One region of the Streptomyces desertarenae genome, then DNA from elsewhere that is predicted to be linked to it. Evidence: riboswitches for the same ligand, from Rfam matches in the RefSeq annotation. Region 1 holds a riboswitch; the other holds the start of a gene.
What was found. Region 1 has a riboswitch for S-adenosylmethionine ahead of thrC (threonine synthase). Riboswitches for the same ligand answer to the same signal wherever they lie in the genome.

Region 1 (4,850 bases):
TCGGAGATGACCTGGCCGCCGGTGAGGATGGCGATGTCGCCCAGCATGGCCTTGCGGCGGTCGCCGAAGCCCGGGGCCTTGACGGCGACGGACTTGAAGGTGCCGCGGATCTTGTTGACCACCAGGGTGGACAGGGCCTCGCCCTCGACGTCCTCGGCGATGATCAGCAGCGGCTTGCCCGCCTGCATGACCTTCTCCAGGAGCGGCAGCAGGTCCTTGACCGCGGAGATCTTCTGGTTGGCGATCAGGATGTAGGGGTCCTCCAGGACCGCCTCCATCCGCTCCATGTCGGTGGCGAAGTAGGCGGAGATGTAGCCCTTGTCGAAGCGCATGCCCTCGGTGAGCTCGAGCTCCAGGCCGAAGGTCTGCGACTCCTCGACGGTGATGACGCCTTCCTTGCCGACCTTGTCCATCGCCTCGGCGATCAGCTCGCCGATCTGGGTGTCGGCGGCGGAGATGGAGGCGGTCGAGGCGATCTGCTCCTTGGTCTCCACCTCCTTGGCCTGCTCCAGCAGGGCGGCGGAGACGGCCTCGGTGGCCTTCTCGATGCCGCGCTTGAGGGCCATCGGGTTGGCGCCGGCGGCGACGTTGCGCAGGCCCTCGCGGACGAGCGCCTGGGCGAGGACGGTCGCGGTGGTCGTACCGTCACCGGCGACGTCGTCCGTCTTCTTGGCGACCTCCTTGACCAGCTCGGCGCCGATCTTCTCGTACGGGTCCTCGAGCTCGATCTCCTTGGCGATGGAGACACCATCGTTGGTGATCGTGGGGGCGCCCCACTTCTTCTCAAGGACGACGTTGCGGCCCTTGGGGCCGAGCGTGACCTTGACGGCGTCGGCGAGCTGGTTCATCCCGCGCTCGAGGCCGCGCCGCGCCTCCTCGTCGAACGCGATGATCTTGGCCATGTGAAGTGGTCCTCCCTGGGGTTCCCCATGCCGAAGGCCAGGGGCGGGGTTGGATTTCTCCGGACCGCTCTGGCGCCCGCGACGGACGGCCCTCCAGCCCGGAGGCTCCTTGCTCCGCCGGGCTCTCGGACCTCACCGAACCGGTCCTGCTGCTGTCACTCTCACCTTCAGAGTGCTAACGCCAATGATTAGCACTCGACCCCCGCGAGTGCAAGCGCGTCGGGCGTGCGCGCCCCACGCGCCCGGCCGCACAGACGGGAGGGCAGACGGGAGGCAGACGGGAGGGCCCGCACCCCCTGCCGGGGATGCGGGCCCTCCTGTGCCGTCTCGGTGCTTGTTTCGTCCGTGGTGCGTTGCGTGCGCGGCCCGGCGCTTCAGGCCGTCACGCGGACCATGTCCGCCTGCGGGCCCTTCTGGCCCTGCGAGATCTCGAACTCGACCCGCTGCCCTTCCTCAAGGGTGCGGTAGCCGTCCATCTGGATCGCGCTGTAGTGGACGAACACGTCCGCCCCACCGTCGACCGCGATGAAGCCGTAGCCCTTCTCCGCGTTGAACCACTTGACGGTGCCTTGAGCCATTCCTAACTCCCCTATTGCTGGCCCTTGCACGAATCCGCACTCCGCGGACCCGGGTCAGAAGTCACCCCCCGGCGAGAGGGGGTGTGCGCCGGAACGCGTCGACCGCGGCCGAATGTATCTGGGCGGACGCCCTCCGCAACAGGTCTGTCCGACGAGAATTCCGGTCACGCCGGATTGCCGATAACCAGATGAACGGTGGCGAAGCAGGGCAACTCGGGCCGGGCATAGCGGACCAACACGACAATTGCCGCGGCAAATTCGCGCACAAGTTGTCGCGTTCTCATGGGCGCTGAAGCGCACGTTCGGGGGGAGGCGTGCTCACTCTACCGCTCTTCCGAGGCCGGAATTACCAATTCCGTTCACCACCGGGGACGGGACCGGACCAGGTGGGGCGCACACGCACGCGGCCCCGCCCCCGGCTGGTCGAAGCGCCGGTGGCGGGGCCGCGTGCGCGGGTGGGCGCGGCGCGCCCGTACGGGCCGGAGCCGGCCCGGAGGGGCCGGCCGCGGAGGGGCCGGTCAGCAGCCGCCCGCGACGGCCGGAATGATCGAGACGCCCGCGCCGTCCGGCGTCGCCGTCTGGAGGCCGTCGGCGAAGCGGACGTCGTCGTCGTCGACGTAGACGTTCACGAAGCGGCGCAGCTTGCCGGAGTCGTCCAGCACCCGCGCGGAGATGCCCTGGTGGTTCTTCTCCAGATCGGCGATGACCTCGGCGAGCGTGGCGCCCTCGGCGGACACCTCGGCCCGCCCGCCGGTGTAGGCGCGCAGGATGGTCGGGATACGGACGGTGACGCTCATGCCAGGCCAGCCTCTCGGAAGGAGTCCAGGTTCGGACGGATGATCGCGGACGGTCCGGTGGTCGGGGCCACCGCGTCCAGGGTCTTGAGGCCGTCGCCGGTGTTGAGGACGACGGTGGTCAGGGAGGGGTCCAGGGCGCCCGTCTCGATCAGCTTCCTGGTCACGCCGACGGTCACGCCGCCGGCGGTCTCCGCGAAGATCCCCTCCGTCCGGGCCAGCAGCTTGATCGCGTCGACGACCTGCTCGTCGTTCACGTCCTCCACGGCACCGCCGGTGCGGCGGGCGATGTCCAGGACGTAGGGGCCGTCGGCCGGGTTGCCGATGGCCAGCGACTTGGCGATGGTGTCCGGCTTCACCGGCCGCACCACGTCGTGGCCCTCCTTGAAGGCCCGCGCCACCGGCGAGCAGCCCTCGGCCTGGGCACCGAAGATCTTGTACGGCCTGTCCTCGACCAGGCCCAGGGCCACCAGCTCGCGCAGCCCCTTGTCGATCTTGGTGAGCTGGGAGCCGGAGGCGATCGGGACGACGATCTGGTCCGGCAGCCGCCAGCCGAGCTGCTCGCAGATCTCGTACGCCAGGGTCTTGGAGCCCTCCGCGTAGTACGGGCGGAGGTTGACGTTGACGAAGCCCCAGCCCTCGCCGAGCGGATCGCCGATCAGCTCGGAGCAGAAGCGGTTCACGTCGTCGTAGGTGCCCTCGATGCCCACCAGGTCGCCGCCGTAGACCGCGGCCATCACGACCTTGCCCTGCTCCAGGTCGTGCGGGATGAAGACGCAGGAGCGCAGGCCCGCGCGGGCCGCGGCGGCGCCGACGGCGCCGGCCAGGTTGCCGGTGGAGGAGCACGACAGGGTGGTGAAGCCGAAGGCCCGGGCGGCCTCCACGGCGATGGCCACCACCCGGTCCTTGAAGGAGTGGGTGGGGTTGCCGGAGTCGTCCTTGACGTGCAGCTGCCCGGTGACGCCCAGCTCGCGGGCGAGGTTGTCGGCCTTCACCAGCCGGGTGAAGCCCGGGTTCAGGTTGGGCTTGTCCGCGACGTCGGCCGGCACCGGCAGCAGCGGGGCGTAGCGCCAGATGCTGTTCGGCCCGGCCTCGATGCGCGCCCGCAGCGCCTCGGGGTCGCCTCCGGGCAGGTCGTACGCGATCTCCAGCGGGCCGAAGCAGGCCTCGCAGGCGAAGACCGGCCCGAGCGGGAAACGCTCACCGCACTCGCGGCAGGAGAGCGCCACGGCGGGGCCGAGCGAGATTTCGGTGCTGCTTCCAACAGTCTGCACAGCCATGGATGGCGAGGCCCTTTCTCCTCATCTTCCCCGTGGCGCCTTTCGCCGCGGGCCGGAATTGGCACCTTCCCCACCGTGGCCTCGGACTGTTGTGAACGAGTGCCGGCGGGAGGGTTGCCGGGGCTTCAACGGGCCGTTCCCTCTGCCCCTCTGGATGAGCTGTATGGCACCCGGCCGATACCCTGGCCGGGGCGTTTGTGCACGCCGGCCCCCGAGATGCGGAACACCGGTGTGTCGCCCAAGACTGTAACCGACGCCTTCGGCGGCCACAGGGGCCGTCCGAACCGCGAGACGGAGGCGGACCGGCCGCCCCCGGGTGCGGAAGGGCCCGGGAACACCCGGCGAGCCGCTTCCGGGGCGCCCCGGCGCCCCGCCGGGCAAGCCCCCGGGAGAACCGGGAGAACCTGTCCGTGACCATGCATGAAGGGCCACCGACGGGCAACCAGGATCCGACACCGCGACGGTGCGGACCCGCCCGGAGAACCGTCTCGGGGGCACGGCGGCGGACCGGCACCGCCGGACGTCACCGCGCCACCGACGCGACCGACGCGACCGACGCCGAGAACACTCCGGGAACATCCGGGAAATCCCGGTCCCGCAGAATGCCTGGGACCGGCGGAACCGACCAGGATGCCGAGGACAGGAGGCGCACGTGCTGGATGAGGTCGACCACTGGCTGGAGCGACGCTCATGGAGCGCTGCCGACCGTCCGCTGCCCCGGCTGCTGGCCGCGAAGCGGGCGGCGGGACCGGCGGGCAGCGTGAGCGTGGTGCTTCCGGCGCTGAACGAGGAGGCGACGGTCGGTGACATCGTCGCCGCCATCCGCCGCGACCTGATGACCGAGGACGTGCCCCTGGTCGACGAACTGGTCGTGGTGGACTCCGGCTCCACGGACCGCACCTCGGAGGTCGCGGCCGCCGCGGGCGCCAAGGTGGTGCACCGCGACGAGCTGCTGCCGCGGGTGCCCACCGTGCCCGGCAAGGGCGAGGTGCTGTGGCGCTCGCTGCTGGCCACCAGCGGTGAGATCGTCTGCTTCGTCGACGCGGACCTGCGGGACTTCGACTCCACGTTCGTCTCGGGGATCGTCGGCCCGCTGCTGACCGATCCGCCGCTGGCGATGGTCAAGGCGATGTACGACCGCGCCTTCGGCGACAGCAACGTCGGCGGCGGCCGGGTCACCGAGCTGGTGGCCCGTCCCCTGCTCAACCTGTACTGGCCGCAGCTGGCGGGCTTCGTCCAGCCGCTGGGCGGCGAGTACGCGGCCCGCCGCTCCCTGCTGGAGCGGCTCAGCTTCCC
Region 2 (4,850 bases), on a different contig from region 1:
GGCGCCTCGGCGGTGGCCCTGGCGGCGGAACTGCGGCCCGACGTGGTGCTGATGGACATCCGCATGCCCGGCGTGGACGGACTGACGGCCACCCGGCTGATCACCGCGGGGGGGAGCGGGGCCCGGGTCCTGGTCCTCACCACCTTCGACCTGGACGCCCACGTCTTCGAGGCGCTGCGCGCCGGAGCCTCCGGCTACCTGCTCAAGGACGCCCGGGTCGACGAGCTCCTCTCCGCGGTCCGGGTGGTGGCCGCCGGGGACGGCATCCTGGCACCGGCGGTGACCCGCCGCCTCATCGCCGCCTTCGCGCGCGGCGGTTCCACGCCCCCCGGGGCCGGCGCCGCGCTGGAGCGGCTGACCCCCCGGGAGCGCGAGGTGCTGATCCACGTCGCCTCCGGGCTGACCAACGCCGAGATCGGCGAGCGTCTGGGGGTGGCCACGGGAACGGTCAAGACGCACGTCAACGCGCTGCTGGGCAAGTTGGGCCTGCGCGACCGGGTCCAGGCGACCATCCTGGCGTACGACACCGGGCTGATCACGCCGCGCACCGCCGTGCCGTAGGCGCCCGGACCCCTCCCCGCCTCCGGTGGCGGGTGGGCCCGCGCACCCCGGACCCGTCGCGCCCCCGCCGGCTCGGCCGGTGGGAGGACCTCCCTCCACCCGGGGGTAGAGGAGCCGTTCCTGCCGGAGGCCGAGGAGGGGCGGGGGCTGCGGGCGACATCCTTGGGACACGGCGCCGACGCGGCCCGACCCCCGCACCGGGCGGGGCGAGCCGGCGGAACCGGAGCCGGAACCCGAGGACGACGAGAAGGACACAGGTGATCGAGATGACCGGACGGGACGACGCGGGCAGGGTCCGCGGGGCGCTCACCCGCGTGGCGGACAACCCGGCCGCCCGCCTGTACCTGGCGGTGTGCGCGGCACTGCTGGTGTGGGCGGTCGTGGACACGGCGTTCGTCCGGCACGACGACGCCTCCATGGCGGGGGTGTGGCCGTTCGCGGCCACCCTCCCGACCGGTCTGCTCGTCCTCGCCGTCCCCCTGCCCGGCAACCGGGTCGGGGCGGTGCTCCTCCTGGCCCTGCCGGCCGCGGCGGCCCTGGTCAACGCCTGGGCGATCAGCGCCGTGCTGCGCAGGCTCCGGGCGCGCGCCGCCCGCGTCTGACGGGCGGCGGGCCCGCCCTACCGGTGGCGCCGTGTCAGTTCCCGCACGGCGGACAGGAAGCGCTCGATGTGCTCCTCCGGCGTCCCCGCCCCGAAGCTGACGCGCACCGCGTCCAGGCTCCGCTCCCCGGGCAGGGGGGAGCCGGACGCGCCGCACGGCGCCGGCCGGGCCGCCGTACCGCCCAGCAGGGCGCGCACCAGCGGGTGGGCGCAGAACAGGCCCGCGCGGACGCCGATGCCGTACCCGTCGGAGAGCGCCTCGGCGAAACGGGCGCTCTCCCAGCCGTCCACGGTGAAGGAGAGCACGCCGACCCGGGGGTGGCGCTCGCCGAACAGACCGAGCACCCGCACCCCGGGCGCCTCGGCGAGGCCGGACCGCAGCCGGGCGAGCAGCTCCTCCTCGCGGGCGGCCAGCGCGTCCCGGCCCGCCTCCGTGAGGGCCCGGCAGGCGGAGGCCAGGGCGTGGGCGCCGACGACGTTGGGCGAGCCGGCCTCGTGCCGTGCCGGGCCCCGGTGCCACTCGACCGCCAGCGTGCCGTCCTCCCGGTGCTCCACGGTGCGGCCGGCGCCGCCGCCGGCCAGGTACGGTGCGGCGGCGTCCAGCCAGTCGGTGCGGCCCGCCAGCACCCCGGCGCCGAACGGGGCGTGGAGCTTGTGCCCGGACAGGGCCACCCAGTCCACGCCCAGCTCCCGCACCGACACCCGCCGGTGCGGGGCCAGTTGGGCGGCGTCCAGCACCACGCGGGCGCCGTGGCGGCGGGCGGCCGCGGCCAGGTCGGCCACCGGCCAGAGCTCCCCGGTGACGTTGGAGGCGCCGGTGACGCACAGCAGCGAGGGGCCCGCGGGCGCGGCCGCCAGGGCCTCTTCCAGCAGCGCCACCGCCTCGTGCGGCGACCGGGGCACGGGCAGGCAGACCGGGCGCAGCCCGGGACGGCGCCAGGGCAGCAGCGAGGCGTGGTGCTCGGAGGCGAAGGAGAACACCCGGGTGCCCTCGGGTAGGGCGGCGGCCAGCAGGTTCAGGGAGTCGGTGGTGCCCCGGGTGAACACCACCCGGTGGTCCGGGGGCAGGTCGAGGAAGCCGGCGACGGTCCGCCGGCTCTGCTCGTACAGGTCGGTCGAGAGCCGGGAGAGGTGCCCGGCTCCGCGGTGCACGCTGGAGTACAGGGGGAGATAGGCGGCCACGTCGTCCCACACCCGCCGCAGCGCCGGTGTGCTGGCGGCGTAGTCCAGCGCCGCGTAGGGGGCCCTCCCGCCGTCCGCCAGCGGCACCTCGACGTCCAGGCCCAGGACGGGGAGGGGCGCGCCGGCGGAGGAGCGCGGCGCGGCGGGGGAGGGGGCGGTGGGACGGGCTGCGTGGGCGGACCGGACGGTCACGGTGTCGCTCCTGGGGGTCGTGGCCCGCGCCGGGGCGTGCGCGGGCGGGTTGCGGCAGGGGGTGTGGAGCCGGAGCGTGCGGTGCGTGCCCGGCGTGCGGAGGCACACGGACGTGCGGCGCACCGGCCGGCGGCGGGGTCTCCGCGAGGCCGGGACGCGGGGGCGCCCGGCGGGTGGCGGGATGGAGGCCTCGGGCCTCTAGAGCATTCGCTTCGGCATGGTGCGTTCCCTCGTGACCAGGACCCCTGGACGGCGCGAGGGGTCCGCGCTTGCCGTACGGCGTCTGCCGCACGGCCCGGTCCTCACCCGGGGCACCCCGCCACGGACGGAGGGTTGCCGGACAGCCGGCCGGGGCCTGCGGGGCTGTCACTCGTGACCTGGACGGGATTATGGCACACGGTCCGCGCGTGCCGCCCGGACGCCCGCGGCCCCCGGACGCGGAGGGCGTCCGGGGGCCGCGGGCCTTCGGGGCACCGGGGGAGCGGAGGTCACCGGTAGGTGATGTCCGAGGCGCTGTACAGGCAGTGGGTCCCGTCGGGGCCGCTGCCGATCTTGGTGGGCTCACCGCTGGTGACGCCCTTGTAGCGCTCGCAGGGGACGATCCTGCGGTCGGGGTCGCCGGCGATCGTCACCCGCGACAGGCGGGCGGTGTCGCCGTAGTTGGAGTTGATCCCGGCCAGCGACTTGCCCGGTGCGGTGACGGTGACGTTCTCGATCACCACGTGGCGCTGGTACTGCTTGCTGCAGTTGCCGCACGACCGGTAGAGCTTGCCGAAGTCCTGGACCTGGAAGTTCCGGATCACCATGCGGCCGGGGCCGTTGTGCTGGAACACCTTGTCGGACGCCTTGCGGGCCCCGCCGCCGTCGATGGTCATGGTCTGGGACGAGGAGGTGCCCTTGAAGGTGGCGGCGTCCTCGCCGACATCCTCCCACCAGACGTTCTGCAGGGTGCAGGTCCCCCTGCAGTGGATCCCGTCGGCGGCCGGGGCGCCCAGAATCACGTTCTTCAGGACCGCCCCGTCGGCCAGTTCGAAGAGCGGACCCTGGTCCTCGTCCTGCCCGCCGGAGCCGAGGTCCCCGGTGCCGTAGTACCGGACCATCCCGCCGTCCCTGGTGCCGCTCACCTTGATGGTGCCGGAGACGGCCTGCTGCCCGGAGGCGGAGGGCCAGGAGGCGGCCGCCGCGGTGGAGCTCCCGGTGGTCAGGGCGGTGGAGAAGGCCAGGCCCAGGGCCGGGAGGAGTACGGCTGCGGCCTTGGCCGCGCGCCGTCGGTTCACGCTGGACACCACGATGCTCCTCTTCGCTCGCATGCACACGGAAGTTCGCATGCATGAACTCGTTGTGGTGGCATGAAAGTAGGGAGCAAGCGCTTTCTCGTCAACGAGGTGAACCTGAGCGCCCCAATTTTGCGCAGATGATGCGCATGTTTGACAACGCTGGTCGGCGAGGGGGTATGAGACTCCGTCACCCCAGGCCATCAGGAAGGCGAATGGTGTTCACATACGGGGACGGCACGCGGCGGTGCGGCCACCCGGCCCGGGTGGCCGCACCGCCGCGTGCCGCGAGGCCCTACGCGCCGGCGGCCGTGTCCTCGCCCGGCGCCTCCTCCGTCTCGCCCTCCGTCCCGTCCTTCGAGGACGATTCCTCGAAGTAGGCGTCCAGAACGGCGTCGAGCCGCTCCTCCCACTCCCTCAGGGCGCTCCGGGAGGGCGCCAGGACCTCGGCGTCGTACCAGCGGCGGGCGACGGTGTGGACGGTGACGGAGAACCGCCGGCCGAAGCGGGGAAGATCGATCTGGACCGCGCCGATCTCGTCCCAGTCGAACCGGGCCTCCTCGCCGTCCAGCCGGAACGTGACGCCGGAGCGGCCGGCGAGGATGGAGCCGCGGTGGTCGTGGACCTCGAAGACCGGACCGGTGCCGTCGTCCTCCTCGGCCTCCTCCCCGTCCCCCTCTTCGGCCTCCTCGTCCTCCTCGGCCTCCTCCTCCACCGTGCCGGGCTCCCCGGAGTCCTCGGCCGCGCCGGTGGCGGGTTCGGCGCCGGGGACCCCGGAGGGCCGCTCCGCGCTCCCCTCGGCTTCCCCGGCCCCGCCGGCGGCGTCCGCCGCGCCGGGCTCGGGCGCGGTGATGCCGGGGATGGCGGCCGGGTCCATTCCGGCGGCGGGCACGGGCGGGGTGATCTGACCTATGCGCTCTTCCACGGCGGGAAGTATGGCCGATGGACCGGTGCCGGCGACACCCGGGCCGCACCCCCTCACCGGCTCCTCCCACCCCCTCCGCACCGCGGCCGCGCGCCGTACCGGCCCCCCGCGCGCC

Region 2: linked by a shared signal. The riboswitch ahead of ACFSJS_RS07880 (aminotransferase class V-fold PLP-dependent enzyme) and the one ahead of thrC (threonine synthase) in region 1 are both predicted to bind S-adenosylmethionine.

What each region holds. Positions count from the first base shown of each region.
Region 1 covers NZ_JBHUFU010000001.1:739,814-744,663, forward strand. The annotation lists gene groL (chaperonin GroEL) at 1-902, opposite strand, end outside; gene ACFSJS_RS03285 (cold-shock protein) at 1,277-1,480, opposite strand; gene ACFSJS_RS03290 (MoaD/ThiS family protein) at 1,999-2,277, opposite strand; gene thrC (threonine synthase) at 2,274-3,554, opposite strand; SAM riboswitch class I at 3,573-3,715, opposite strand; gene ACFSJS_RS03300 (glucosyl-3-phosphoglycerate synthase) at 4,207-4,850, shown strand, end outside.
Region 2 covers NZ_JBHUFU010000003.1:394,262-399,111, forward strand. The annotation lists gene ACFSJS_RS07870 (response regulator) at 1-561, shown strand, start outside; gene ACFSJS_RS07875 (SCO4225 family membrane protein) at 828-1,163, shown strand; gene ACFSJS_RS07880 (aminotransferase class V-fold PLP-dependent enzyme) at 1,181-2,536, opposite strand; SAM riboswitch class IV at 2,797-2,914, opposite strand; gene ACFSJS_RS07885 (pectate lyase) at 3,025-3,825, opposite strand; gene ACFSJS_RS07890 (hypothetical protein) at 4,106-4,735, opposite strand.